DNA from 3 places in the Synechococcus sp. H55.10 genome. Region 1 is predicted to be linked to each of the others. Evidence: predicted binding sites of a transcription regulator. Region 1 holds the regulator's gene; each other region holds the start of a gene.
What was found. The regulator NtcA, encoded in region 1, controls nitrogen genes in cyanobacteria. The targets are predictions, from matches to a motif close to GTANCNNNNGNTAC.
Positions count from the first base shown of each region.

Region 1 (10,246 bases):
GATACCTGGGTGCCTTAAAGTATCTGTACTCTTCTAAAAATGCGATTCCATGTAACTCTTTGGCAACCTGGCAAGTTGAGCTGATTACTTGTTGAGGCTCGTCTTTAAGGTTTATTGAGAAAGAGTTTCCGCTATTCATATTTGATTTAATCATTCCATAGAATCTTTTAATCAAAGAATATCGATTGCCCATAAAGGCAGCTATTTGATCTAATTTTTCCTCTTTTTCTTTCACATCTATGCTTTTGATTTTTATGTTTTTTGAGCTTAAGAATGATTCTATCTTTGATACGTCGACCTCTAATATACCGGCGGCAGCGATCTCCTCTTTATCTCTCGGTACATCGTCTGTTAGCCTAGGCTCTGGTGTTTCATGACTGGCAACCTGCTCATTCTGAGAGCTCTGATCTGTAGTTTGGGATATCTCTAATCTGGGAGAACTTTGGATAGCAATCTGTAGTCGCTGATAAATATCTTTAGTTTCTTTCACTAAGTTTTCCAGGATGGCTCGCTGATCGTTTAGCTGCTCATTATGTTCGGAAAACTTTACAGATATAGCCTGCAGAAGATCCCTACTCCAACTTTGCAGCAAATCTTGGTGACTATCTACAAGACGAGATCTAAGCCCTTTGAGATCGGCTTGAGTAGCCTGTAACTTCCGAGAAATCTCGTCTGCCAATCCTTCGACCAGTTTGGTTAAGGTTTTGTTGGCGTTGTTGAGTTCTTGGCTGTGTTGCCTTAAGTGTGAAGATATCTCTCTAATGATCTCTTGTTTCCAGATTTCCGGTCTAGGACTGACCTTGTAATGGCGAGCAACGTAAACACCCAATGAGAAACCAACAGCCACCCCAATTAATAAAACCAAAACGAAGTCCATTAGATTCGCTCCTGACCCCTGTTGTTACTTCTCGTTTAAGTTAACTAGGTTACTCGCTTGTTTCAAGATTCTCAGGCGAGGTGAGCGAATTTTCAAGAAGAGGCGTATCTTGTCCCGAAGAGCCGAGCAGGGATCCCAGCCAGCCCTGCTGGAGCGCTTTCTGGGTGGGAGTGAGTTGCGGCAACGCTTCGAGGGTGTAAACATCCGGGCGGGGTGGATCCAAGGGGATCCAGAAGTGTTTCAACTGATCGCCTTGGAAGACGCTCAGGCAGATGACCTGGTGGGGCTGGTAGGCCGCCAAGCGTTCTGGCAAGTTGGCAGCGCTTACCCGGAAGCCATCCAAGGCCACCAGCTCGTCGCCGGCCCAGATGCCTGCTTTTTGGGCCGGGGATCCCATCTCGACGGCGCTGATGCGGTTGCCTTCGCCGTTGAAGTTCAGGCCCAGATAGGGGGAAGGGTCAGGGCGGCTGAAGTGGGCCTTGAGGGTGAGGCCAAAAGGGTGTAGGTGAGCGTTGTAGTCCAGCTCTTCCGTACCTTCCACATAGGCGGCGAAAAAGCGGCCAAGATCGGCGCCGGCTGCCCGCTCAAAGGCTTCCCGCAAGTCTTGGTGGGTGTAGCCTTTCTCAAACCGGCCAAAGCGCTGCCACAAATCCTGCATGGCCGTGTCCAGGGATCCCTGGCCCCCCGAAAGGTGGCGAATGTGCAGATCCAGCAGCCAGCAGACCAAAGCGCCCTTGAGGTAATAGGAAACCTGGCTGTTGAGGCTATTTTCGTGGGGACGGTAGAGTTTGATCCAGGTGTCGAAACTGGATTCCCGCAGCGATTGCACGGCCCGACCCGGAGTGCGCTGCAGCCGGCCAATTTGCTCGGCCAGGATCTGCAAAAAATCTTTGGCGCTGAGGATCCCTGCCCGCAGCAAGATGACATTTTCGTAGTAGCTGGTCGCCCCCTCGCAAAACCAGAGGCAGTCCACATAGTTTTCTTGGTTGTAGTCAATTTTCTCCAAAGCCAGAGGGCGCAGCCGCTTGACGTTCCAAGCATGGAAAAGCTCATGGGCCAGCAGCGCCAAAAAGCGGCGGTAGGACTGGGGCCGATGCAGCTCCAGGCCAGAATAGTTGAGGGTGGTGCTGTACTTGTGCTCTAGGCCGCCAAATCCCCCTGCCGACAAATGCACAATAAACCAGTAGCGGTCGTAGGGCAGCCCGCCGAAAAACGCCGCAGTGGCCTGGACAATTTTCTCGGCATCGGTCACCGCTTGCTCCAAATCCAGAGTGCCCGCTCCCCAGACCACCAAGTAGTGGGGGATCCCTTCCACTGCAAACGACCGCAACTGGTGCAGGCCCACCTCCACCGGACTATCCACCAGCTCGTCGTAGTCTGCCGCCACAAAAGACTGGCCGGAAGCAGGATCCTCAGAAGAAGAAATCAAAGGTCGCAAACTGGTGGCGATGCGCCAATCTGGCTTGGGAGGGATCACCGTCAAGGTGTAGGGTTCCCGCTCGCGACCGGGCACATAGAAAAAGAGCGCCGCCCCGTTGAAGTAGGCGTGGGTGAGATCCAAATGGTTGGTGCGCACCGTCAGCTCGTAGGCATAGACCCGATAGCGAACCTTCACAGCCGAACAGCCCGGCGGCTCGATCTCCCAAGTGTTCTTATCTACCTTCCGCCAGGCCAAAGGGATCCCTTGCTCCGTTGCCGCCTGAAACTCTTGCACATGGCGGGCATATTCCCGCACCAGGTAGGATCCCGGCGTCCACACCGGCAGCCGCAGTCGCAGAGGCACTTCTGGATCCACCTCTTGGATCTGTAGTTCCACCTCCAGCAGATGCTTGGCCGGCTCCGGCATCCGCACTGTGAAATGCTGGCGGCTCAGTTGAGAAGGTGCAGCAACAACAGCCTCCGGGATCCCCATAGGATTTTCCAGTCCACCACTTGCTTCCTACCACCCAGAGCTGGCAAGGCCCCAGTGACAATAGCCCTTATCCTACCCTTGGCTTGGGATCCCTTTGTGGAACAGAAACGAGACCTAAAAACGTAGCCCATGCTACAAAGATGCCTAGGCAGAACCTTCTACCTTAGGGTAAACCCGGCTATTGTTGCCGATTCTGGAGTCGATAGGGTTGCAACTCGGCCCAATGCTTCTAAATTGATCTTACATGGATTGATCTTAGGTATAAACTGACCTCAAAAGGTTGATGAGTATGGTGGTGGCCGTCGCAGAAAAATCTCTGATCACAGCCTTCAAGCAACTGGGAGGCCCTCACCATCCTCCGGTTATCGAAACGTTTGAACGTGGTAAGACCATCTTTTTCCCTGGGGATCCGGCGGAGCGAGTTTACTTTTTGGTGAAAGGAGCTGTCAAGCTCTCGCGGGTCTACGAAATGGGGGAAGAAATTACCGTTGCTCTTCTACGGGAAAACAGCATCTTCGGGGTGCTCTCCTTCATCACAGGGCAGCGCTCCGACCGCTTCTATCACGCGGTGGCCTTTACGCCTGCTGAGTTGCTCTCTCTGCCGATTGAGCAGGTGGAAAAATCCCTGCGGGAGAACGCCGAACTGGCCATGTTGCTGCTCAAGAGCTTGTCTTCCCGCATTTTGCAAACGGAGATGATGATCGAGACGCTGGCTCACCGCGATATGGGATCCCGTCTGGTTAGCTTTTTGCTGATCCTCTGCCGCGATTTCGGGGTGCCTGGCCCGGATGGGGTCACCATTGATCTCAAGCTGTCTCACCAGGCCATTGCCGAAGCCATTGGCTCGACCCGCGTCACCATCACCCGTCTGTTGGGAGAGCTGCGCAAGAAGAAGTACATTTCCATTTACAAGAAGAAGATCACTGTACACGACCCGATGCGGCTGAGCCACCGCTTTGTCTAGAGGGGATGGGGCCTAAACTCTGCCCCCCAAACCAGCCAATGCTCAATTCACCCCTGCAGCTCCGCAGAATCTTTGGGTTCTCTCTCTTAAAGTTTTCTGGAAGCTGACGGGATCCCGGTCAAGGATCTATTAGCCTGTGGGGGGATCTGGCTTTGGCCAGAGCTGTCTAGCCAATTGCTGAGGTGTAACTGTGGAAACGGCCATCGAGTGGATTACCGCCCATGAGATCCTCGACTCGCGAGGACGCCCCACCCTAGAAGCCCTGGTGGGCCTGGCCAACGGAGCAACGGGCTTGGCGCAGGTGCCCAGCGGCGCTTCGACCGGTACCTTTGAGGCCCACGAGCTGCGGGACGGGGATCCCAAGCGCTATGGAGGTAAGGGCGTGCTGAGGGCGGTGGAAAACATTCTTGGCCCCATCCAGTCGGAGCTGCGGGGAGAAGATGCCCTCAACCAAGCCCGCATCGACCAGTTGCTGATCGACCTGGACGGCACCCCCAACAAGTCCCGCCTGGGGGCCAACGCCATTTTGGCAGTTTCTCTGGCGACGGCCAAAGCGGCGGCGGAAGCGGTGGGCCTGCCTCTTTACAAATATCTGGGCGGGCCTTTTGCCAACTTGCTGCCGGTGCCGTTGATGAACGTGCTCAACGGCGGTGCCCACGCCGACAACAACGTGGACATCCAGGAGTTTATGCTGGTGCCCATTGGTGCGGCCAGCTTTCGCGAGGCGCTGCGCTACGGGGCCGAGGTGTTTGCGGTGCTGAAGACGGTGCTACAGCAGAAGGGGCTGTCCACCGGGGTGGGGGACGAAGGCGGATTTGCCCCCGATCTCCCCTCCAATGCGGCAGCTTTGGATCTGTTGCTGACGGCCATCGAACAGGCAGGCTACAGGCCGGGGGAAGATATCGCCTTGGCCCTGGACGTGGCCGCCAACGAGCTGCTGCAGGATGGGCAGTACCACTTCGAGGGCCAAGCCCGTAGCGCCGAGCAAATGGTCAATTACTACGAGCAACTGCTGGCCAACTATCCCATCCTTTCCATTGAAGATGGACTGGCGGAGGAAGACTGGGCCGGCTGGCAGGCCCTCACCACTCAACTGGGATCGCGGGTGCAACTGGTAGGGGACGACCTGTTCGTCACCAACCCAGCCCGGCTGCAGAAAGGCATCGACAGCGGCGCCGCCAATGCCATCTTGATCAAGCTCAACCAGATTGGCACGCTGACGGAGACGGTCTCGGCCATGCACCTGGCTAGCCAGGCAGGTTTTCGCTCTGTGATCAGCCACCGCTCCGGTGAGACAGAAGACACCACCATCGCCGACCTGGCGGTGGCCACCCGCGCCGGCCAGATCAAAACCGGATCCCTCTGCCGCAGCGAGCGCATTGCCAAATACAACCAACTGTTGCGCATCGAAGACGAGCTGGGGGAAGCGGCAGTCTATGCCGGCCGGGTGGGCCTGGGCCCTAAAGCTCGCTAACTCCCGTTCCATCCCTCCCCAGCACTTGCACCAAAAAGGCCCAGCGGTCGGCGGTCTCTTCAATGAGCTTGGTGGTGGGCTTGCCGGCCCCGTGGCCGGCTTTGGTGTCGATGCGAATGAGGATGGGCTGGGATCCCCCCTGTGCCGCCTGCAGGGCAGCAGCAAACTTGAAGCTGTGGGCCGGCACCACCCGGTCGTCGTGATCTGCTGTGGTGATCAGGGTGGCGGGATAGGCGGTGCCGGGCTTGAGGTTGTGCAGGGGGGAATAGGCGTAGAGGGCCTTGAATTCCTCCGGGTCTTCCGGGGATCCGTACTCCGAGACCCAGGCCCAGCCGATGGTGAACTTATGAAAGCGCAGCATGTCGAACACCCCCACAGCGGGCAGGGCCGCGGCAAACAGCTCCGGCCTTTGGGTCAGGCAGGCCCCCACCAAGAGGCCGCCGTTGCTGCCGCCGGCGATGGCCAGCTTCGAGGGGTTGGTGTAGCCATGGGCCATCAGCCACTCAGCCGCGGCGATGAAGTCGTCGAAGACCTTTTGCTTGTTGAGCTTGGTGCCCGCCTGGTGCCAGGCTTCCCCATATTCGCCGCCGCCACGCAAATTGGGCTGGGCGTAAACTCCCCCCATCTCCAGCCAGGCCACCAGGCCCACCGAGAAGCTGGGGGTCAGAGAGATGCCGAAGCCGCCATAGCCGTACAGCAGGGTGGGGTGATCCCCTGTCCGCGCTAGGCCACGGCGGTGGACAAGGAACATGGGAATGCGGGTGCCGTCTTTGCTGGCGTAGAACACCTGCTGCACCTCATAGGCCTGGGGATCGAAATCCACCTGCGGTTGGCGAAAGAGGGTGCTGCTGCCGGTGGTGAAGTCGTAGCGGTAGATGGTGGGCGGGGTGGTGAAGCTGGTGAAGGTGTAGAAGGTCTCAGTGTCGTAGCGCTTGCCAGCAAAGCCGCTGGCGGATCCCAGCCCCGGCAGGGGGATTTCCCCCAGGTAGGTGCCGTCTAAAGCAAAGGTCTTGATCTGGGTGTGGGCGTCTTTGAGGTAGAAGGCAACAAATTGATTGTGGATGAGGCTAACCCCTTGCAGGGTCTCCTCAGCCTCAGGGATCACCTCTTGCAATTGCCCTGGGCTGTCCAGGTCAAGGGCCACCAGTCGCCGCCGCGGAGCCTGGAAGTCCGTCAGCAGCCAAAAGCGGGAGCCGTCGTTGCCGACAAAGCTGTACTCGGCCTGGAACTCGCAAATGAGCTCCACCACCGGCGAGTTGGGATCCCGTAGGTCTTTGTAGAAGAGGAGGTTTTTGGGATCCGTGCCCCGCCAGACGGAGATGATCAGGTAGTTGCCATCTTCGGTAACCCCGCCAGCAAAGCCCCACTCTTTTTGGTCGGGGCGGTGATAGACCAAGACATCTTCCGACTGGGGGGTGCCGAGGCGGTGGTAGTAGAGCTTTTGGAAGTAGTTGGCGCTTTCGTACTCGCTGCCGGGGGGCGGCTCGTCGTAGCGGCTGTAGAAAAATCCCTGCCCATCCCGTGTCCAGCTGGCCCCAGAGAACTTAATCCAGCGCAGGTGATCCGGCAGGTCTTCTCCTGTTGCAATGTCCCGCACCTTCCACTCCTGCCAGTCGGAGCCGGAGCGGGAGAGGCCATAGGCCAGGTAGCGCCCGTCGCGGCTGATGGCAATGCCTGAGAGGGCCACGGTGCCGTCTTGTGAGAGGGTGTTGGGATCCAGCAAAACCCGGGCTTCGCCCTCCAGGCTTTCTTGGGTATAGAGAACGCTCTGGTTTTGCAGGCCGTCGTTTTTGAAGTAGAAGTAGCGGCCGCCCTCTTTGAAGGGCTGGCTGTATTTTTCGTAGTTCCAAAGTTGGGTCAGGCGCTCCAGGAGCCGCTGCCGCGCCGGGATCCGCTGCAGATAGTCAAAAGTTAGCCGGTTTTGCGCCTCGATCCAGGCCCGCGTCTGCTCAGAATCCAGATCTTCCAGCCAGCGATAGGGATCCGGCACCGGCTGCCCATGGTAGACATCGACAACGGTGGGATCCGGATGGCTGGGCGGGTAGTTAAACATAGGGACGGAGCAGCGAAAGGCCAATTCCACTATGGCAGAGGGAAGAGTCGGCAACCCACCCCAAGACCTGAGCCTCGAATGTCTGGGGGAGCAAGCCTCGCTATAGTGGAAGCCGAGTTGTGCAGGTGGGTTTCGTGCTTCAGGGTTCCCCTTCCTCTCAGCGTTCCCAGGTCGAACGGATTGGCGCCTATCCCTGCGGCCAGGGCCACTACCGCTTCTCGGTGTGGGCGCCCTTGGTCGAACACGTGGAGCTAAAAGTCATTAGCCCCGTCCAACAGGTCATCCCTCTGGCCCAAGATGGGCAAGGCTACTGGCAGGGTGAAGTGGAGGGGATCCCGCCGGGGCCAGTGGACTACCTCTACCGCCTGCACACCTCAGGGGGGGTGGTGGAGCGGCCGGATCCGGCTTCCCGCTGCCAGCCCCGCGGCGTCCATGGCCCTTCGCGGGTGGTGGATCCTCACTTCGACTGGCAGGATCAAGCCTGGAAGGGGATCCCGCTCTCCCAGTGGATCCTCTACGAGCTGCATGTAGGCACCTTTACCCCGGAGGGCACCTTTGCCGCCCTGATCCCCCGCCTGCCGCAACTGGTGGAGCTGGGGGTCAACGTGCTGGAGCTCATGCCGGTGGCCCAGTTTCCGGGGGAGCGCAACTGGGGCTATGACGGCGTCTATCCCTATGCCGTGCAGGCCAGCTATGGAGGAGCAGCGGGCCTGAAGGCGCTGGTGAATGCCTGCCACCAACAGGGCCTAGCCGTCATTTTGGATGTGGTCTACAACCACCTGGGGCCGGAGGGGAACTACCTGCGGGATTTTGGCCCCTACTTCACCGACAAGTACCACACTCCTTGGGGAGAGGCCCTTAACTTCGACGACCGCTATTCTGACGAGGTGCGGGAGTTTTTCCTGCAAAATGCCGAGTACTGGCTAGAGGAGTTTCACCTGGACGGCCTGCGGCTGGACGCGGTGCACGCCATCTACGACTTCAGCGCCCACCCTTTTTTGCAGGAATTGGCGGAGCGGGTAGATGCCCTGGAAGCGCGCAGCGGCTGGCCTAGGGTTCTGGTAGCCGAAAGCGACCTCAACGACGTCCGCCTCATCACCCCCCGTGAGCAGGGGGGCTACGGGCTAGATGCCCAGTGGTGCGACGACTTCCATCACTCGGTTCACACCCTGCTTACCGGGGAAAAGACAGGCTACTACCAAGACTTCGGCCAATTGGAGCACCTGGCCAAGTCCTACCGCGAGAGCTACGTCTATTCTGGGCAGTACTCCCGCTACCGGGCCCGCCGCCACGGCAATTCCGCTCTCGCCAGGCCGGGCTCCCAGTTTGTAATCTGCATCCAAAACCACGACCAAGTGGGCAATCGCCGGCTGGGGGAACGCCTCAGCCAGCTCACTTCCCTAGAGGGCTTGAAGTTGGCCGCCGCTGCTCTGCTGCTGGCTCCCATGCTGCCGCTGCTGTTTATGGGGGAAGAGTATGGGGAGGTAGCGCCGTTTCTGTATTTTGTCAGCCACGGGGATCCCGACCTGGTGGAAGCGGTGCGGCAGGGACGGCGCCGCGAGTTCAGCGCCTTTGCCTGGCAAGGGGAGGTGCCGGATCCCCAGGCAGAGGAGACCTTCTTGCGCTCCAAGCTCAACTGGGAGCTGGGCACTGCTGGCCACCACCAGGTCTTGCGGCGGTGGTACCAAACCCTCATTCACCTGCGCAAGACCCTGCCGCCGCTGCAAAACCTGGAGCGGAGTTCGGTGGGGGTGGAGCTGTTTGCTCCAACTGGCCTGGCCCTGCACCGCCACCAGGGATCCCAAGCTGTCCTGGCCCTGTTTAACTTCAGCTCCGACCAAGCAGCCACCTACGCCCAATGGCCCAACGGCCAGTGGGAGAAGCTTCTAGATAGCGGCGACCAGGGATCCTCGGCAAAAAACCAAGGGGATCCCGTTGAGGTGCCGCCCTATGGGGTGGTGGTGTACGGCCAGTGATCCCGACCGCAGCCGTAGCGCCAGGCCTCGCGCCGCCGCTGCCAGAAGTAGTCTTGCGGGGCCCCTTCCAGGCGGTCGGCTAGCCTTTGCAAGAGCTCGTAGAGGCCGAGGGCGCCAAAGTGGCCCGCCCAGGCCACCAGCTCCGGCAACCCCAACCGGGGCAAAAGTGCGGCCACCAGGGCTGGATCTTGCCTCATCACCCCCCACAGTGCCTGAGCCAAGCCGCCAAACTGCACCACATCCTGCAAAAAGGGCTGCACCACCTGGGGGCCGGCGGCAACCATGGCCTCAAACACTCTGCTCAACAGGCGGTTAATGCTGTTGGGATCCCAGTTTTTCTCTCCCAAAGGAGGGATCATCGCCTTTTGAAAAAGCCAGGTTACCGCCAAATTGGGCTGGTAGGGCTGCAGCAGGGCCAGGGCCGCCTGCTCCAACTGCCGCTGCACCAGCGCCTCGTGGATCCCCTGCTGCAGGCGATCCAGATGGCGCAACATCGCCCCAAAGCCGCCAAAGCTCAAAGGCGACTGGCTGCCGCTGCTGTCGCCAACCGCCAAGAGGCGATCCCAAGGCAGTTGCAGCGGGCTGCGGCGGTAGGCGGGGAAAACACCACACAGCTTGCGCAGCCAGCGGATCTGGGCCAACTCGGCCCCCTGGTAGGCAGGGAGCAGCCGGCAGTAGTCCTGCCAAAGCCTCTCCAGACTGGGTCGGCGGGGATCCCGGTCGCAGTAGGTAAAGAGATAGGTGGTGCGGCCATCGCGGGCGGGGAAGGCCTCCCAAAAGGGCTGGTAGCCCTCCTGGGCGGGGGTAAAGCTGTAGAACAGATCCCCAGTGGGTTGCTCCGGCAGCCCCTGGGCGCAGGATCCCACCACCAGACAGACACTGTCCGGCGGCTGCCCTTGGCGGGCCTGGGCCGCAATGGGGGAGCGGTGCCCCATGGCATCCAGCAGCAGTTGGGCGCTGAGCTGGCCGGTGGTGGTCCGGATGCGGATC
Region 1 covers NZ_JANSJJ010000155.1:88,106-98,351, reverse strand. Annotated here, with positions in the region: gene NW858_RS10010 (hypothetical protein) at 1-877, opposite strand, end outside; gene NW858_RS10005 (M61 family metallopeptidase) at 927-2,789, opposite strand; gene ntcA (global nitrogen regulator NtcA) at 3,079-3,753, shown strand; gene eno (phosphopyruvate hydratase) at 3,944-5,227, shown strand; gene NW858_RS09990 (prolyl oligopeptidase family serine peptidase) at 5,214-7,280, opposite strand; gene treZ (malto-oligosyltrehalose trehalohydrolase) at 7,415-9,256, shown strand; gene NW858_RS09980 (FAD-dependent oxidoreductase) at 9,229-10,246, opposite strand, start outside.

Region 2 (10,246 bases), on a different contig from region 1:
GGATCCCAGCTTGGGCCTGTGCAGAGGCATGAGCAGCAGGAGACTGACTTGGGTCAGGCTCTGAGCGTCGCTCTTTCTGGGTTTTGGGAACCGGCGCCTCTAGAGTTTTAACTTTGCGAAAATCAGAGCTGCCATCGGGATCCACAACAGGTTTTTGGGCATCCAGCACCTTGATCTCGGAAATCTTGGCGTCCGGCAATACAATCTGCGTGGCGTCGGCACCGCTTTTCCCAGAAGACAAATAGAAGACTTTTTTCCACTGCGGCTGTGTTTCTCCCTGCAGCCGACCGTACACCACCAGTTGGCTGACTCCCTGCACCGGCGCGCCTTCCAATTGGTCGGCAACCCGCTGCAACACCATAGAGCGGCTGAACAGTCCCTGCTGTGGGAGCTCCACCATCAGGTAAAGGACATCTTGTTTCAGCGCCGAACGGCTTGGCAGGGGAGCAAGGGCCTTCTGCAAAGTCTTGATCAGGGTTGCCGCGCTGCGAGCAGCAGATGAGTCATCCATAAGCATAAGGCTAGAAAGAGGGAGAAAAAAAGTCTTGCAACAACCCCAAAAGGGATCCACTTCTTTTGGCAAAGATGGGCGCCCTGCAGCCAGAAGCCAAAGTATTTGACCTCATCTTGCTGCCTCATCGTCATTATGTTCAGCCTGCCGTCATCCGTCAATATACTGAAAGAGTCTGTTACAAATGGGCCCGCCGGCCAATTTTGGGGCGGAAGAGGTGGGCGTGGTCAGGGCTGTAGAGCCGCGAGCGGGCCGAGCCGGCTCCTGCCAAGCCCCGTAGGGCGGGACTGATGAGGTAGAGCACGGTGCGTTCCAGGCTGGCTTGCCGGGTGAGGGCCGCCATCTCCGCCAGGGATCCCAGCCAGATCCGCTCGTCCGGCCAGCCCAGACGGTAGCAAATGGCCACAGGGGTATCGGCAGGATAGTGGGTCATTAGATCCGCCTGGGCTTGTTCCACATGGCGGGCGCTCAGGTAGAGACACAGAGAGGCGCGGTGAGCCGCCAGGCTGGCCAGGGCTTCCGCTGCCGGCACACGCGTCCGGCCACTGGCGCGGGTGAGGATAATCGTCTGCACCAGCTCCGGCACCGTTAGCTCCACCTGCAGACGGGCGGCTGCCAGTTGAAAGGCGCTCACCCCCGGCACGATCTCAAAGGGGATCCCGGCCTCCGCCAGCCGAATCAGCAACTCGTGCAGAGCACCGTAAAGAGACGGATCCCCATCCTGCAGCCGCACCACCCGCAGCCCTGCCTTGACCCGCTCCACCATCTGGGGCAGCAGCGTTTCCAAGGTGAAAGCGCGTGTATCGATGGCCTCCACCCCAGGGCGACAATGGGTCAGCAGCCCCTCCGGCACCAAAGAGCCTGTGTAGAATACTACATCTGCTTCCGCGAGCGCTCTCTGGCCCCGCAGGGTAATCAGCTCGGGATCCCCGGGGCCGGCGCCGACAATGTGCACAGGCCAGTAGGACGAAGTCTCCTCGCTCATCTGCTCTCCTCTCGCCCCAGCAGCCTGCATCCTAACAGCAGCCGATCCCCCAAAACTCCCCTCTCCTTTTGGGAGAGGGGTTGGGGGTGAGGGCGACAGAGAGTAAGGGATTAGGCTAACGCGCCAGCTCGAGGCGCTGCTGTAGAATTTGCTCGGCCAGCACCAGATCCCAGGGGGTGGTTAACTTCAGGTTAGACTCCTCACCTTCCACGATATAGACCGACCAACCCAGCTTCTCGAACAGGGCTGCGTCATCGGTTACCTGCCACCCCTGGGCCAGCGCCTCCCGATGGGCTTGCCACAAGAGCGACAGGCGAAACCCCTGCGGTGTCTGAGCTGCCCACAGCCGGCTGCGCTCCGGTGTCGATTGGATTTGGATCCCCTTGGGGCCGGTCTCGGTGACTTTGATCGTATCCTTGACAGGGATCGCCGCAATCAAGCCGTCCACCTGCTCCAGAGCGGCGCTGCAGCGATCGAACAATTCAGGGGTGGCCAAGCAGCGAGCTCCATCGTGAATCAGCACCCGCTCCACCGTTCCCAGCCCATAGAGATACTCCACCCCCCTGTAAACTGACTCCTGCCGCGTCACCCCTCCTTGCAGAAGCTGCACCGGCGTGGACAGCTCGATGGACGCCAGGATCCGCTCCATGGCTGGCCAGTCGCCGGGTTGGGAGAGAATGCCAATCCACTCGATGGAATGCGCCCGATCTGCCGCCCGCAACGTCCAAGCCAAGATGGGCTGGCCCAAAAGCGGCAACAACAGCTTGTTGACCGCCGCCCCCATTCGCTTGCCACTGCCAGCCGCCGGGATCAACAGGTGCATGGGATCCAAAAGTGCATCCAACCGCATCCCAGTTTACAGCCAGGGAGGGCCAGGCTTGGCCCTCCTCATCGTTGACAGTGGCGATTGGTGCCGCTGGATCCCCCTCAGAGCCGGGGTGCCGCCTCAAGGTTGGTCCAACTCGGCAGAAGCAATCACAAAATCCGGGTAGGCCACGTTACCATGCTCGCCCACATCCAAGCCGGCCAGCTCCTCTTCGGCACTGGTGCGCAGGCCAACGGTTGCCTTGAGGATCAAAAACAGGATCAAGCAGGTGAGGAAAGGCCAGAAGAAATAGGCTAGAGCGCCCACAACTTGTACCCCAAATTGCGCCCAGGTCACCCCTGAATCGGCGTGGGCAAACCAAGGGATCCCGGCTGCCAACACCCCCCAAATACCGCAGGTGCCGTGTACCGAAACGGCGCCCACCGGGTCGTCAATCTTCAGCACCGTATCCAGAATCACCGCCGAGATGACCACCAGGATCCCGGCCACCGAACCGATGATCAAAGCTCCCAGAGGGTGGACAGTGTTGCAAGGAGCGGTGATCCCTACCAAGCCGCCCAGCACCCCGTTGGCGGCAAAGGTCATATCCGGCTTGCCAAAATGCGCCCAGCAGGTGATCATCGCCCCAATGGCCCCTGCCGAAGCTGCCAGCAGCGTGTTCATGGCAATCCAGCCGATATCGGGGCTGGCGGCTGTGGTCGAGCCGGCGTTGAACCCAATCCAACCCAAGGTGAGGATAAACACTCCCAGCATCCCCAGGGGCAGGTTGTGGCCGGGAATCGCCCGCGGCTCGCCGTTGGGGCCGTACTTGCCGATGCGAGGGCCAAGCACCATGGCCCCGGCCAAGGCGGAAGCGCCCCCCACCAAATGCACTACGCCCGAACCGGCAAAGTCGATGAAGCCCAGATTTTCCAGCCAGCCGCTAGTGCCACCGTTGTAGTCGCCGAAGAGACCATTCCAGGCCCAGCCCCCCGAGATGGGGTAGATCAGCCCAGAGATGACGACAGAGTAGATGAGGTAGGCCACGAACTTGGTGCGCTCCGCCATGGCCCCGGAAACAATGGTGGCAGCGGTGGCGGCAAACACCATCTGGAAGACAAAGAAGGTGAAGGGCCAATCCCCTGCTTCGTGGGCTTGCTGCCAACTGAAAGCAAACCAGCTCCTGCCAAAGAAGCCAGTATTTTCTCCAAACATCAGGCCAAACCCGATGAACCAAAAGGCGCAACAGCCCATGCAAAAGTCCATCAGGTTTTTCATCATGATGTTGGCGGCATTTTTGGCGCGGGTAAAGCCCGTCTCCACCATGGCGAACCCCGCCTGCATGAAGAACACCAAGGCTGCCCCCACCAGCGTCCAGACAATGTCAGCATGTTCCTGTACGACTTCCGCGTCCTGGGCGAAGGCACTCCCCTGGCCCAATAGGAAAACCAGCGAAATCGTCAGAGCAGCAGTTAGACTCCACTTGGCCAGTCGCCCAAGCCGCTGAGGTAGCGGGTTCTTATGCTTTTGGATCATCGTTGTAGACATGCTTTTCGACTTACCTAAAGTGACGGTACTTTTCACAACGCACTAGTAGATAGGGCAAAGATCCCTCATTTGCCCACTGCAAGCCAGCCTGGGACCCGGATCGAGCTACCCAGGCTCCAAGACCTTCCCTGCTTTACAGGGCGTCTTGGTTGAGTTCGCCGGTACGGATGCGAATGGTTTTCTCGACAGGGCTGATGAAAATCTTGCCGTCCCCGATTTCGCCGGTGCGAGCCGCCGCGATCAGCTTCTCCACAACCGTGTCCACCAGGTCGTCTTCGACCACGATCTCCACCTTCAGCTTTTGCAGGAACTCTACCGTGTACTCGGATCCCCGATAGCGCTCGGTTTGTCCTTTTTGCCGACCAAAACCCCGCACTTCGCTCACTGTCATGCCGACGATGCCGGCATTGACCAGGGCAATTTTCACCTCATCCAGCTTGAAGGGCCGAATTATAGCCTCGATCTTTTTCATTGGCCTCCCATATCCCCAACAATCCCGCTAATTTCTAACACTACTAAAACCTGCAAATTGTAAATCTAGATACATTTTCGTTCCTCTACTGAGAATGCTTACCACTCTAGATTTGCTCTCGTCAAGACCAGAAGGCCAAGCCCGGGCCACTCTAAGAAGTCCGCGCCGGCATCTCACGAGCTGGGTCTTTCAGCGGCCGTTGAGGATCGAGGAGAACCCAGACTGGCTGTGACGAGGGCCACCGCCAGCCACCACAGCATTTGTACCTGGGGACGGTACCAGATGGTATCCACTAGGCCGTGGGCCATCATGCCGGTGCAAGCCGCTAAGCCTGCTGCCACCCACAGGCCCTCGGGATCCCGGGAGCTGAGCAAAGTGTTCCAGCCTCTCCAGCCGTGATCCCAGAGCACCAGCAAAAACCAGGCAAAAGCCAGGGATCCGATGAAGCCTGTCTCCACGGCGAGTTGCAGCGGCACCGAGTAGGCCCCAAGGGCGCTGAAGTTGCCCCGCTGGTAGAGGGGATAGACGCGGTTGAAGGCGACATTGCCGGGGCCGATCCCCAAGATGGGAAAGTCGCGGATCATGTCCAGCGCGGCGGCCCAGACGTTGAGGCGAAAATTGTTGCTGGTGTCCAGCCGTCCCCAAAAGAGGCTCTGAGCCCGCAGCCGCAGGGGGCGTACTGTTACGATCGCAAGCAACAACGTGGCTGCCCCCCCTCCCAACAGAGCCGGCAGCGTCCAACGTCGCCAACGGGCTGGCAAGTGGGGGGTTTGCCATTGCGCCAGCAGCACCGCCATCATTCCCAGCGCTGCTAGGCCGCCAATCCAGGCGCCGCGGCTGTAGGTCAGCACCAGGCAGATGAAGTTGACGGCAGTTGTAAACCCAACCAAGAGCTTGATCCCCCAGCCCGGCCAGATGCAAATGGCAGCCAGCCCCAGAGGGAGGAGCGGAACCAGGTAGCCCCCATACAAATTGGGGTTGCGCAGAAAGCTGTACACCCGCGTCAGGCCTGCCAAGCCCGATTCCGGATCCACCCAGGTGGCTAGCTCGGCAGCCCCGTAAAAGTATTGCCGCAGGCCATAGACCCCCATCCCCAAGCTGACCAAGAGCAGGGATCCGACGATCCAATCCCGGAACTGCAGTTGGCGAAGCAGACGCTGCAGCAGCAGATAGCCGGCCAGGTAGAGCGTCAACTTCAGCCAGCCGTCCCGCGCTGCATAGGGAACCGGCGACAGGATTGTGGCCAGGGTGGCTATGCCCCAAAACAGGCCTAGGGGCAGATGGACGGGCAGCCAATTCGGGGTTTCCACCAGCCAGCCCAAGACCACAAGCGCCGCCATAGCCAGCAAAATCAGACCTAGGATGCCGGTGGAGCTTTGGGCCGAAAAAAACCAGTAGAGCAGCACCAGGCCCAAACCGATCCAATCCAAGGTTTGGACGAGCCGGCTGCTTTTGCCCCACTGCCGCAGGGATCCCGACACTCGGCTCAAAAGGCTGCCCTGCCACCAGGACTCGATAGAGAAATCCCGCAGCAGCAGGCCGCGCCATGCTTGCGTTGCTCGTTGCATGACTCCTTCCAACACCCTAGGCTTCAGCTCATCTTCCGAGTTTATATCCCCAGCGGACAGGAGCAAGGGCGGGAAGGCAAGAGGGATCCCCTTTCTAGAAGGCTAATCTTTTCTTCCTGGGCTTGGCTTCAGGACTGGTTGTTTTAGAGGCAGCCCAAGACGAAACAACTTTGGGGGGAATTATCCCCCCATTAAACTGCCCACCCGTCTCTTTTTGGCCGAGAGGTATCCAGAGATTTTGATAGCTTTGTCGAGACCAAGCTCGAAACATCACTTAGGCAACCGAGGCCAACGGGCGAAACTGAGATCCCTTAACTTCTTGGGAATCGAAAGGAGAAATCACCGATCCCGATTTGTCTGCATTCAAGGTTTGAGGATCGCAATAATGAATCTGAACACGGGTAGGACGGCCTAAACCCAAAGCAGACCCCAGGCAGCGAGCCAGAACCTGTACCTTGAACTCCAGTTCGCCAATGGTGTCCATCGTTCGCGACCCCCTCCCGATGCCTATCCCTAAGCTCAATCTAGGAGAAGATTGATGATCTTTCTTCAGTGGGAACACAGAATTTGCCAAGCTAGGGCCAAATCAAAGATCATGCAAAGCTGGCACCTTTTTTCAGAGAGAGGGAAGAGGCTTGAACCTGGCCCGGTTTTTTCTGGGGGATCCCGGACAAAGGGCGGGAGCATGCGCGTTGATTTACGTAAAATAACGCCTAGAGAAACCACGGAAAAGGGCTGGAGACCAGTTGCAGTGGCGGCTCTGCGGAGGCTGAGCAACTTGCTGGGATCTGCAGCCGCCTCAATCAAACAGGTTGGCCAGGGATCCAGCCAGAGCGTTGATGAGGGGGCTAGGGTATTATGCCCGTCTACCTTTACTGGGGAGATGACACCTATCGGCTGATGCAGGCGGTGCAGCAGTTGCGGGATCAAGTGCTGGATCCCGATTGGGCTGCTTTTAATTACGATCGCCTGCCACCGGAATCGACGCTTGTCGGCCTCAGCCAGGCCATGACGCCGCCCCTGGGATCCAACGCCCGCCTGGTTTGGCTGGAGGAGACGACACTCACCCAACATTGCCCGGAAGAGCTGTGGGAAGCAGTGGAGCGCACCCTGGCCCAGTTGCCCCCCACGACACATTTGCTGTTAACCAGCAGCAGCAAGCCGGACGGACGCCTCAAATCCACCAAAATCCTCAAGAAAGTGGCCATCGTCCGCGAGTTTCCCCAACTGCCTCCCTGGGATGAAGAGGGCATTCTTAGACAGGTATACAGCGAAGCCCGGCAACGGCATCTCAAGCTCAGCCCGGCGGCAGCCCAGAAGTTGGCCGAGGCGGTGGGCAACGACTCCCGCCGCTTGGCGATGGAATTGGAAAAGCTGGCTCTGTTTACAGCCGCTCAAGAGGATCCCATCTCCCCTGAGCAAATCGAGGCCTTGGTTCCCGCCAGCGCCTACAACAGCTTTCAACTGGCGGCCGCCCTGCGCCAGGGCAACTTGGATCAGGCCCTGCCCATCCTGGCCCATCTGCTGGATCACAACGAGCCGGCCCTGAAGATCCTGGCAGTGTTGGTGGGCCAATTCCGCACCTGGCTGTGGGTACGGCTGCTGCTGGAGGAGGGAGAACGGGATCCCAAAGTCATCGCCCAAAAAGCAGAGATCGCCAACCCCAACCGAGTTTACTTTTTACAGAAAGAGGTGGGATCCCTGGAAAGCGCAGCTCTGCTGAAGGCAATGCAGCAACTTTTGCAACTGGAATACCAGCTCAAGCAAGGTCAGCCAGAGCGAGAGGTGTTTCAAGAAGCCCTAATCCAGATCGCGACCATTCTCCGCAAATCCTGCTGATCTTCCCCGTTTCTGTTACTCGGACTTCAGAGACAGTTCTGACAACAGCCCGAAGACTTAATCGGCTTAGGTTACAGCCTTTTCCAGCTTATAGCCATTTCAAATAGCAATGAAACGTTTCTCCACGTCGTTATTGCTCCGCAACGCTGTCGCGGACGCGCCGCTCTAACTCCCCTCTCCCTCTGGGAGAGGGGCCGGGGGTGAGGGCTGGGGGTGAGGGAGGCAAAGCGTCTATTTGTCGAGTTGTCGGGATGTGGAGTTGTCTGATTGGCTTTGGCGAGCTATTGAATGACTTGCCTCATGTAACTTCCCCAAGTTTGAGCGGCGATGCCGCTACTCCCTCGCGTTGGGCTGGAGTCATCATTGCCCAGCCAAATGCCGGTTACCAGAGGCGGGTTGGGTGTGTAGCCGATAAAGAGCAGATCCTTGTTGGCGGTGGTGGTGCCGGTTTTGCCCGCTTCTCCGATCCCAAGGCGAGCGGCAGTGCCGGTGCCGGAGCGGATCACGCCTTGCAATACGGCGGTCATCTGCTGGGCGACGCTTGCCGACAAAACCAGCCGCTGCGAGCGGGGATCCTCGCGGCCTGGGTAGATCTCGCGGCAGGTGCGAAAGTCGTCGGGGTTGGCGCAATCGCTGCTATCCAGGATGCGGCGGATGGTGTGGGGCCTGGACCAAAGGCCGCGATTGGCCAAAGGAGCAAAGGCCGCGGTCAGCTCCAGCAGGTTCACCTCCATCGTGCCGAGTACCAGGGAAGGATAGGGCTGCAAGGGGGATTGGATCCCCATTTGCCGCGCCATGGCCACCACCTGCTCCAGCCCCACCTGTTGGGCCAACCGCAGGGCGATTACGTTTTCGGAGAGGATCAAGCCGCGGGCCAAGTCCATGGGGGCACTTCCCGAGCGGCAGCCCTGAAAGGTGAGGTTGCCCCAAGTAAGCGGCTCACAGGAGAGCACCTGCGAAAGCGGGATCCCCTGGCTGAGGGCGGCGGCGTAGGTGAAGACTTTGAAGGTGGATCCCGGCTGCCGTTGGGCTTGGGTAGCCCGGTTGAAGGGGCTGGCGTTGTAGTCGATCCCGCCCACGAGAGCTAAGATCTCGCCGTTGCGGCTGTCGAGGCTGACCAGGGCACCCTGACTGAAGCCCAGGCGGGAGCCCGCCTCGCGCACCGTTTGGGCCAGGGCCTGCTCCGCCAGCCGCTGGTAGGGCAAATGCAGTGTGGTCTCGATGATGAAGTTGCCCTCTGCCGAGAGGTCTTGGCCCAGAAGCTGCCGCAGCTCCTGGAAGACGGTGCTGTAGAAGTAAGGGGCAACCGTCGAGGTCTGGGAGCGCAGATTGGGGTTGAGGGTGAGGCGGCTGCGCCGGGCCCGCCGAATCTCCTCTTCTGGGAAGACTTGGAGCTCGCTGAGGCGATCCAACACCCGATCCCGGCCCCGCACGGCGGCATCGTAGTTGGCGACGGGGTTAAAGGCATTGGGAGCGGGCAGGATGGCGGCCAGGGTGGCGGCTTCGGAAAGGCTGAGCTGGCGGCTGGGGATCCCGAAGTAGAACTGGGCGGCGGTCTCAAAGCCGTAGATGCCGTTGCCCAGGTAGACGTTGTTGAGGTAGAGGGTGAGGATTTCGTCTTTGCTGTAGCGCCGTTCCAGCTTGAGGGCGGCGACGGCCTCCCGCAGCTTGCGGCCAAAGGTGTTGCCTGAGCCGGTGTAGTCGCGCAACACGGTGCGGGCCAGTTGCTGGCTGATGGAGCTGCCCCCCTGCTGCACCTCTCCGGAGCGCAGGTTGACCCAAAAGGCGCGGCCAATGCCCAGCAGATCGACCCCGAAGTGGGAGTAGAAGCGGTGATCTTCGGCGGCCACCACCACCTTGGGCAGAATCGGGCCGAAGGCCTCTAGGTTGGGCAGCTCCCGGTAGGTATCCCCCTGGTGGCGGCGCAGTTCGGTTTGCCGATCCCCGGCCAGGACGATGAGGGGGTTGCGATCGGCGGCGAGCGGCGGTTCTACTGAGAACTTGCTCCACTCGTGGCCGATCCAAATCCTCGCCCCCAGCCCCAAGAGCGCCATCAGGATCAGGCAGCCGCGCACCCCGTACACCTGCGGCGGCGGTGGATCCAACACTTGAATAAACACGCTCTCCGGATCCCGGGGCGGGCCAAGGCTGAGTCGCTGGCCATGGCGCAGGATCACTCGCCGCACCCGCTCGGCGCCGCCAAAGGGCTTGAGGCGAAAGACGCCGTTGGTGGAGTCTTGATCTTCCAGTTGGTAGCGACCGGCGTTCCACCCCAGCCAGTAGAGAATCGGGGGCAACGGGATCCGCCACCCCAGGCCGGGCAGACGCCAACCCGGACGCGGGCGAACGCAGGCGTGCAGATGGCTCACCGCAGGGGCGGGGATGCGGATGGTGGCCACCGTCTGGCTGCGACCCAGAATGTCGGATCCCTGCAGGACAAACACCTGGGGAGCTTCTCCCGGCCAAGTAATCCGCAGGCGCACCGGGCGCTTGGGCGGGGGAGGGTCGGGGGGCTTGA
Region 2 covers NZ_JANSJJ010000125.1:60,708-70,953, reverse strand. Annotated here, with positions in the region: gene NW858_RS08705 (tetratricopeptide repeat protein) at 1-511, opposite strand, end outside; gene cobM (precorrin-4 C(11)-methyltransferase) at 690-1,496, opposite strand; gene ispD (2-C-methyl-D-erythritol 4-phosphate cytidylyltransferase) at 1,612-2,319, opposite strand; gene NW858_RS08690 (ammonium transporter) at 2,443-3,849, opposite strand; gene NW858_RS08685 (P-II family nitrogen regulator) at 3,983-4,321, opposite strand; gene NW858_RS08680 (IctB family putative bicarbonate transporter) at 4,495-5,889, opposite strand; gene holA (DNA polymerase III subunit delta) at 6,748-7,728, shown strand; gene NW858_RS08670 (transglycosylase domain-containing protein) at 8,010-10,246, opposite strand, start outside.
Region 2: a site for NtcA is predicted at 4,381-4,394, ahead of NW858_RS08685 (P-II family nitrogen regulator). Genes of this name have one in related genera too.

Region 3 (8,322 bases), on a different contig from region 1:
TGACCGCAGCCGAGTTAGCATGAGCTGACTCACTTGTAGCTGTTGATGCTCTGGCACAAGCCTAAGGATCCCGGCCGGGATCCTTTTTTTTGGGTGCTGTTGACGATGGGGTAGCCCAGGGGAGTGTGGAAACAGGGATCCCAGTAGGCTGCAGGGGGCAGCCACCCTTGGGTCGAGCGGCTCGTGGTGGGTGGGATGGCTGCTAGGCCCGCCGGGGGGATCCGACCCCCGCTGTCGTTTAGAGGGGCTCCCCGACCATGATCAAAGAGCTGGTGAGGCGTTCCAGGATGCGGGTGGTCGTGTCGCTGAAGGATAGGCTCCCGCTGGGGTTGCGCCGCCGAAAAGAGGGCAACACCACCAGGTCAAACCCTTGGGCCTCCTGCAAGAGGGCTTCGACGACATCGTCGCTGGCCAAGACCTTTACCTGGACAGGGCAGCTCAAGTCCGGCTGTTGGGCCAGGGACAAAAGCTGCGCCTCCAGCCACTGGCGATCGCTTTCGGGGGTGCTGGCGAGGCAGATGTGGAGCAAGGTAACCTCTCCCTGGTTGGCGGCAGCCAAGATCTCGGCTAAGCGCACTGCCCGAGCCGCCTGCGAGCGAAAGTTTTCCAGCGCCACCAGGATCCGCCGCAGCTTGTGAGAGGGCTGGAGCAGGCGCGCCACGGCAACCGGGCAATGGGCGGCCCAGAGGACGCTATTGATGACACTGCCGAAGAGGCGGGCCCGCAAGCGGGTGGGATCGCTCCAGCCCATGACGATGAGGCTGGCGTTCTGCTCACGGCTGGCGTGGTTGATCCCTTGGGCAACGTGACTGTCGATGCGGCTGAGGGGGGTAACTTCTACTCCCGAGGCCTGACAAAACTCCACTGCCCGCCGCAGCAGATCCTCGCCGTGTTCTAGAGAGTCCTGCAGCAAGGGAGAGTCCATGTGCAGGTGGCCGGTCGCCACCGCGAGGGGAACCACCCGCCCGCCCTCGTGCTTGGCCAGGAGGCAGGCCATCTCCAGCAGGTTTTCCTCGGTTTCGGGATTGGCCAGCGGCACCACGACCACGTAGGGCGGGGAAGGCGGCGCTGCAGAGGCGGGAGCGACCCCTGCGGCAGATGGAAGCCGACCCTGTTCCTCCTCCATAGCCATTTGCGTGGCCGCCCGACTGGTCAAAATTGGGCCCAGGGTGGCCGTAACCAACATCAACACCACCACGCTGTTGAGCACCTCTGCATTGAGCAACCCCACGCGGTACCCCACCAGGGTTGCCGCCAAGGTGGCCGCCACCTGGGGTAAGGAAAGCGACCACATCATCAGCTTTTGCGCCGGGGTGTAGTGGTAGAGCCACTGACAGAGTTGGGCGGCAGCGTATTTGCTCAGGGTCAACCCCAGCAGGATACTCAACATCAGCCAAAGGGAGCTGAGGGTTTGTAGAAAGGCGCGCAGGTCGAGCAACAGCCCTATATCCACAAAGAAGACGGGGATGAACAAGATGCTGCCGACAAAGACGATCTTTTCTTTGACAGAGCCCTCCCGCAGCACATCGTTCACGGCTAGCCCCGCCAGAAAGGCGCCGATGATCTTCTCTACCCCAATCCATTGCGCCCCCAGAGCTGCCACAAACAGAGCCAGCAGCACAAACAAAAATTGGTTGCCCTCTTCGCTGCCGGTTACACGAAAAAACCGCTGCCCCAGCCAGTCCACCCCAAACAGCACCGCAGCCGCATAGAGCAGCAGGGATCCCAGCAGCCGCATCAAGCTCCAGAGGGAAAACTCGCCGCCGTGGATGCCGACGCAGACCGCCAAGACCAGCAGCGCGGCAATGTCGGTGAAGATGGTGCCGCCGATGGTGACCAGCACCGCCTCGTTTTTCACCAGGCCATAGCGGCTGACGATGGGGTAGCCCAGGGGAGTGTGAGAGGCAAACAGGGATCCCAGCAGGATGGCGGCGTTCCAGCCGAAGCCAAATAGCCGCCCAATGGCAGTGCCCACGGTTAGAGGGATGGCAAAGGTCAACAAGCCAAAGGTGGCGGAGCGGTTGCGGGTCTGCCGAAATTGCTCCAGGTCGATCTCCAGCCCGGCCACAAACAGCAGGTAGACCACGCCGATATCCGAGAGCAACTGCACCGTCGGCAGCTTTGAGCTCAGCAGGTTCAGCCCCTGCGGCCCCAGGGCGATCCCCGCCGCCAAAAGGCCCACCAGCCCCGGCAGGCGCAGCCGCTCAAAGAGCAGCGGCACCACCAGGATCACCCCCAGCAGTAGAGCAAACGAGAGGATAGGCTCCTCTTGCAAAAGTGAGCGTATGGCCTCCATCGGCCAGGCCCCTGGCTGGACGTCTCCCTAATTATGGAAGCAATCCTCCCAACTAGCCACGGGGAGACCTCGCCCGCCTCAACCCTCCCTTTCGAGGCTGGGAAAGTCCCTGCTGGCGATCCCGACTTCAGCAGCTTGGGATCCCCCCCATTCCCAGAACTGGGCGAGCCTTAGAGAAACTGGTGGCTTTCCGGCTGCAACACCACCTCGTTGGGCACGGCATTGGCGGGCAGCGTGAGGACAAAGCGAATGGCCTCGGCAGCCGTGGCAGGGCTGAGCATTTTGTCCCGCTGCACCTTGAGGCTGATGGGATCCCAGAAGGGCGAGTCAATGCCGCCAAAGTAAAACAGGGTAAAGCGCACCCCAAAGCGCTTCAGCTCATCGGCCATGCACTTGCTAAAGCCGACCACGCCAAATTTGGCGGCACAGTAAGCTGCAGCCATAGCCATAGGGTGACGCCCAAGAATGCCGGGGAAGTTGAGGATGTGGCCGGATTTTTGCTCCCGCATGGCGTTGGCCGCCAGTTGGCTGGTGTAGAAGCTGCCCTTGAGGTTAACCGCCAGCATCTGCTCCAGGTCGGCAGGGGTAATTTGCGGGGCAGGCTTGAGGATCCCAGCCCCCGCCAGGTTGATCAACACGTCGATCCGCCCATGCCTTTGTAGGGTTTGGTTGACAAGGGCCTCGACCTGGCTGTAGTCCGTCACATCGGCAGGGATCCCCAGCCCGGAGGCAGCCCCCAGCGACACCGCTTTCTCCGCCAGCGCGCGCAAGGGATCCTCTCGCCGCGCCGCCAGCACCAGATGGGCTCCGGCTTGGGCCAACATAGGCACCAGGGCGCTGCCAATACCCCCTGTGGCCCCTGTAATCAGAACAACCGCCTGGGACAATGAGGAAGACACGTTACGTTTTTTAAACTCTTCCCCTCATCATACCCAGGGAGTGGCCTTGAGGGGCGATCCGGAGGGCTAAACGCGACGCAGCCGCAGTCTTTGCACCCATTCTTCCCCAAAGCGCAGCCAGTCTGGCATTTTTTCTGGACTCACCTGTTGGTCATCCCGCCAAACGATAAGCTGCGGCCCGGATCCCTCGGCACAACAAGGAGCATGTTGCTCCAAAAAGCTAAGAAAACTAGGATCGAAGCGCAGGCGAACCTTGGCCTCATCTTCTCCGCGCAAGAGGTATTTGCGGGAAAACTGAGGGTGGCTCTCGAAGTTGATATCTTGCATGCCAAAGGCCTTGGCAATGTCATGAAACAGGGGAACTTCCGGATGTAGCCGAAAATGAGGTAGCCGTAGATCTTCGCAATAGGCCCAGAAAACAGACTGGAAATGAGTGCCGCGACTCTTGCCCCAGACAATCCTGCGACTCTTGCCCCTGCCGCTGTGGTACTTATAGGTGTACTGATAGTCAAAGGCACCGATCTCACTTCCATCGATTAGCCGCTTGGACATTGAGTTGTAGAAACGTCGATCGTAGCCTTGTTCAAATAGTTCAAAGCCTGCCTGAAGCAAGCGGGAGCGGATCCCTTCGGGTAGCTCCGCTGAAAACGACATGCCCAGGCTCCTGGCTACCTGATCCAAAGCTTCCCGACGCTTCTTCTCTAGATAGGCGGCAAGCGCCAGAAGGCCGATAACAAAAACGATAACAAAAACTAAGAACAGACCAAAAATAAGCCATTCCATTGTAAACCCTCCCTCCAACCTCTAGACTTCGGCGCTCACACCCAGAATACCTGGGCAGGCGCAAAAAAAGGGGATCCCCACGGCAAAAGAAGGGATCCCGTTCCAAAACCTCATTCGAGAACGAATGTTTTGGATGAAAACCTCGATCAGGCGTCAAAATAGAGTGCGAACTCGTAGGGGTGAGGCCGCAGATTGATGGGGTTGATCTCGTTGTCGATCTTGTACTCGATGTAGGTCTGGATGAGATCTTCGGTAAAGACGCCTCCCTCCAACAAGAAAGCATGATCCTTCTGCAGGTTTTCCAGAGCATCCAGCAGGGATCCGGGCGTGGAGGGGATCTTGGCCAGCTCGTCCGGCTCCAGATCGTAGATATCCTTGTCGAGGGGCTCGCCGGGGTGGATCTTGTTTTTGATCCCGTCTAGGCCGGCCATCAACATGGCCGAGAAGGCGATGTAGGGGTTGCAGGTGGCATCTGGGCAGCGGAACTCCAGCCGCTTGGCTTTGGGATTGTTGCCGGTCACCGGAATGCGAATGGAGGCCGAGCGGTTGCCCTGCGAGTAGGCCAAGTTGACTGGCGCCTCAAACCCGGGCACCAAGCGTTTGTAGGAGTTGGTGGTGGGGTTGGTGAAAGCCAAGATCGCCGGAGCATGCTTGAGCAGGCCGCCGATGTAGTAGAGAGCTGTCTCGCTCAGGTTGGCGTAGGTGCCTTCGCTGTAGAACAAGGGCTGACCATCCTTCCAGAGGGACTGGTGGGTGTGCATGCCGGTGCCGTTGTCGTTAAACAGGGGCTTGGGCATAAACGTCACCGTCTTGCCGTGCTTGCGGGCCACGTTCCGGATCACATATTTGTAGACCATCATGTAGTCGGCAGCGGTGACCAGATCGGCGAAGCGATAGCCCAACTCCCCTTGCCCGCCGGTCGCCACCTCGTGGTGATGCTTCTCGATGGGCACCCCCAATTTGCCCATGGTCAGCAGCATCTCTGTGCGGATATTTTGGTGCGCATCGGTGGGCGGAACGGGGAAATAGCCCTCCTTGTAGCGAGGCTTGTAGCCGAGGTTGCCACCTTTCTCCTCACGGCCTGAGTTCCAGCGACCTTCAATGGAATCCACAAAGTAGTAGGCCGAGTTTTGAGTTTGGTCGAAACGAATATCCTCAAAAATGAAAAATTCCGCCTCCGGCCCGAAGTAGGCGGTATCGGCAATGCCTGTCGATCGCAGATAGGCGACGGCACGGGCAGCAAGGCTGCGGGGACAGCGGCTGTAAGGCTGGCCAGTGCGCGGCTCAACGATGCTGCAAGTCATGCTGAGGGTGGGCACCTCGAGAAAGGGATCGATCCAGGCCGTCTTGGGATCCGGCACCATGTACATGTCCGACTCGTTGATTGCTTTCCAGCCCCGGATGCTGGATCCATCGAAGGGGAGCCCCTCGGTGAAGGTTTCTTCCTTAATCATCGAGGTGTGGAAGGAGACATGCTGCCAGGTGCCGAAGATATCGACAAACTTGAGATCCACCATCTGGACATTGTTGTCCTGGATCATCTGAAGCACTTCTTGGGGCGTGGATGCCATCGCTCTCTCCTGATTGGGTTGCAGTTAAGACTGGGGAAATTGTGGCTGAAACAAATGGGATCCCAGCGGATGATCCCCGCGCCTCGACTTGGATGGGCCAAAAGCGCTCACCCATCCTAGAAAGGCCAACACCGGCATTTTGTAGCTTCTGATACAAAACTGGCCCGGCTCTGGCCTTCTGCCCAACTGATGAGACAACCTGGGCAAGACCTCTTGCCGCCAGCTCAGGATTAGGCCCGCCAGCAGTCCACACCTGCGTTCTAGATAGGCCAATGCCTCGGCTGCCCCAAGGGAGCGAAAATAGGACTGACGAGCCCCAGCCTCGCCCAGTTCGCCGAATCGTGTTAGGCTAAAGCGTAGTCATTATGAGTTTGATGTAATATCCCTGTTGCAGAAGGAGAGAGAGCGGATGACAGAGCAAAGTCGGATTGAGAATGTGGTGATTATCGGTTCTGGCCCTGCTGGGTTTACGGCGGCCATTTACGCCGGGCGCGCCAACCTGAAGCCAGTTGTGTTTGAGGGCTTCCAGGCGGGCGGGATCCCGGGTGGGCAACTGATGACCACCACCGAGGTGGAGAACTTTCCGGGCTTTCCCGAGGGCATCAGCGGCCCCCAACTGATGAAAAACATGCGCGCTCAAGCGCAGCGGTGGGGGGCGGAGCTCTACCCCGAGGATGTCACCTTTGTGGATCTGAGCCAGCGGCCTTTTGTCGTCCGTTCTGACGAGCGGGAAGTGCGCACCCACAGCTTGATCATCGCCACCGGGGCCACGGCCAAGCGCCTGCACCTGCCCGGGGAGGAGACCTACTGGAACCGCGGCATGTCCGCCTGCGCCGTCTGCGATGGGGCCATGCCCATGTTCAAGGGGGTGGAGTTGGTGGTGATCGGCGGTGGCGATACCGCCTGTGAGGAGGCCACCTACCTGACCAAGTTTGGATCCCATATCCACATGCTGGTGCGCAGTGGCAAGATGCGGGCCAGCAAGGCCATGCAAGACCGGGTGCTCAACCACCCCAAGATTACGGTGCACTGGCACACCGAGGCGGTGGAAGTCCTGGGCGACGGCCAGCGCCTGACCGGGGTGAAGGTGCGCAACAACCAGACGGGCGAGATCCGGGAGATGGCGGTGGGCGGACTGTTCTACGCCATCGGCCACAAGCCCAACACTGACTTGTTCACGGGGCAACTGGAGCTGGATGAAGTGGGCTACATTGTCACCCGCCCAGGATCGGTAGCCACCAGTGTAGAGGGCGTGTTTGCCGCCGGGGATGTGCAGGATCACGAGTTTCGCCAGGCCATCACCGCTGCCGGCACCGGCTGTATGGCGGCCATGTTGGCGGAGCGCTGGCTCTCGGAACACGGCCTGGCTCAGGAGTATCACGTCTTGCCCCAGAGCCATCCTAAACCCAGCTCTGCTGCCGCCCCGCCTGAGGCAGAGTTGGCGGAGGAATCTGCGGTTGAGGAAGCCAGCTTTGCGGAGAACGGCCACGAGGATCTGGATTTCAGCAAGACCTGCCATGAAGGGAGCTATGCCCTGCGGCGGCTCTACCACGAAAGCAATCGCCTGCTGATGGTCAAGTACACCGCTCCCACCTGTGCCCCTTGTCATGCCCTCAGGCCAATCTTGAACAAGGTCATCGAAGAGTTTGCCGACAAGCTGCACGTGGTGGAGATCGACATCGAGAAGGATCCGGAGATTGCCGAGGCAGGCGGGGTAGCTTGCACGCCGACGGTGCAATTTTTCAAAAACAAGGAGCTGGTGGCGCAGGTGGTGGGCGTTAAGCCCAAGTCCCACTACCGAGAGGTGATCCAGGCCAATTTGTCTGAAGCAAAATCAGCTTGAGGTAGTCCCCCTCACCCCCAGCCCCTCTCCCCAAGGCACCCAAGCGCTCCGCGCCGCTCACGCGACCACCCCCAGCCCCTCTCCCTGAGGCACCCTCACCCCCAGCCCCTCTCCCTGAGGGAGAGGGGAGCTAGGGATCAAGGTAGGGGGCCGGGGTTATCCCCCCAGGGGGGCTTGGTGAAGGACAAGCGGCAAGCTAACCTAAGAGGCTCGGGCAGATTGGGGAAAGCGCGGTGCAAATCCGCCACTGTGACGCAACTGTGATGGGATCCCTCCCTCAGCCAGAACACCCACCTGCCCTTGTCCTGTACCCCTTGCGATTCACAAGGAACGGAGTTTTTTGTGTTGAATACCCTCCCTGTTTCCCCTCCCCTTGCGGTTGGGCAGTTTCCTTCTCCTCCATTGCCCCTCTTGCTCATCGGCCATGGATCCCGCGACCCGGAGGGGCAGCAAGCCTTTCTGGAGTTGGCCCAAGCGTACCAATCCCTCACCCCCCAGCGGCCGGTGATCCCTTGTTTTTTGGAGCTGGCGCAGCCGAGCATCGCCCAGGGGGTGGAACAATGCTTGGCCCAAGGGTGGCAGGAGATCGTGGCCCTGCCGCTGTTGTTGTTTGGGGCGCGCCACAACAAGTTCGACGTGACCGTGGAGCTGGATCGCCTGCAGGCCCTCCACCCGCAGTTGCGCATCCACTACGGGGGGCCGCTGGGGATCCGCGTCGAGATCTTGCAACTGCTGCGAGACCGCTTGGCCGCTTTGCTGGCTGCCCAACCGCGGCAGATCCCAGGGGCGGAAACGGTGTTGCTGTTTGTCGGTCGCGGCTCCAGCGATCCCGAAGCCAACGCCGAAGCCTGTAAGCTGGCCCGGCTGCTCTGGGAAGGGTCGGGGTTGGCCGCCGTAGAGACCTGCTTTATCGGCATCACCCACCCCCGC
Region 3 covers NZ_JANSJJ010000132.1:557-8,878, reverse strand. Annotated here, with positions in the region: gene NW858_RS08995 (DUF4278 domain-containing protein) at 1-28, shown strand, start outside; gene NW858_RS08990 (cation:proton antiporter) at 239-2,275, opposite strand; gene NW858_RS08985 (SDR family oxidoreductase) at 2,467-3,195, opposite strand; gene NW858_RS08980 (hypothetical protein) at 3,262-3,978, opposite strand; gene glnA (type I glutamate--ammonia ligase) at 4,125-5,549, opposite strand; gene trxB (thioredoxin-disulfide reductase) at 5,959-7,392, shown strand; cobalamin riboswitch at 7,569-7,705, shown strand; gene NW858_RS08965 (sirohydrochlorin chelatase) at 7,735-8,322, shown strand, end outside.
Region 3: a site for NtcA is predicted at 5,691-5,704, ahead of glnA (type I glutamate--ammonia ligase). Genes of this name have one in related genera too.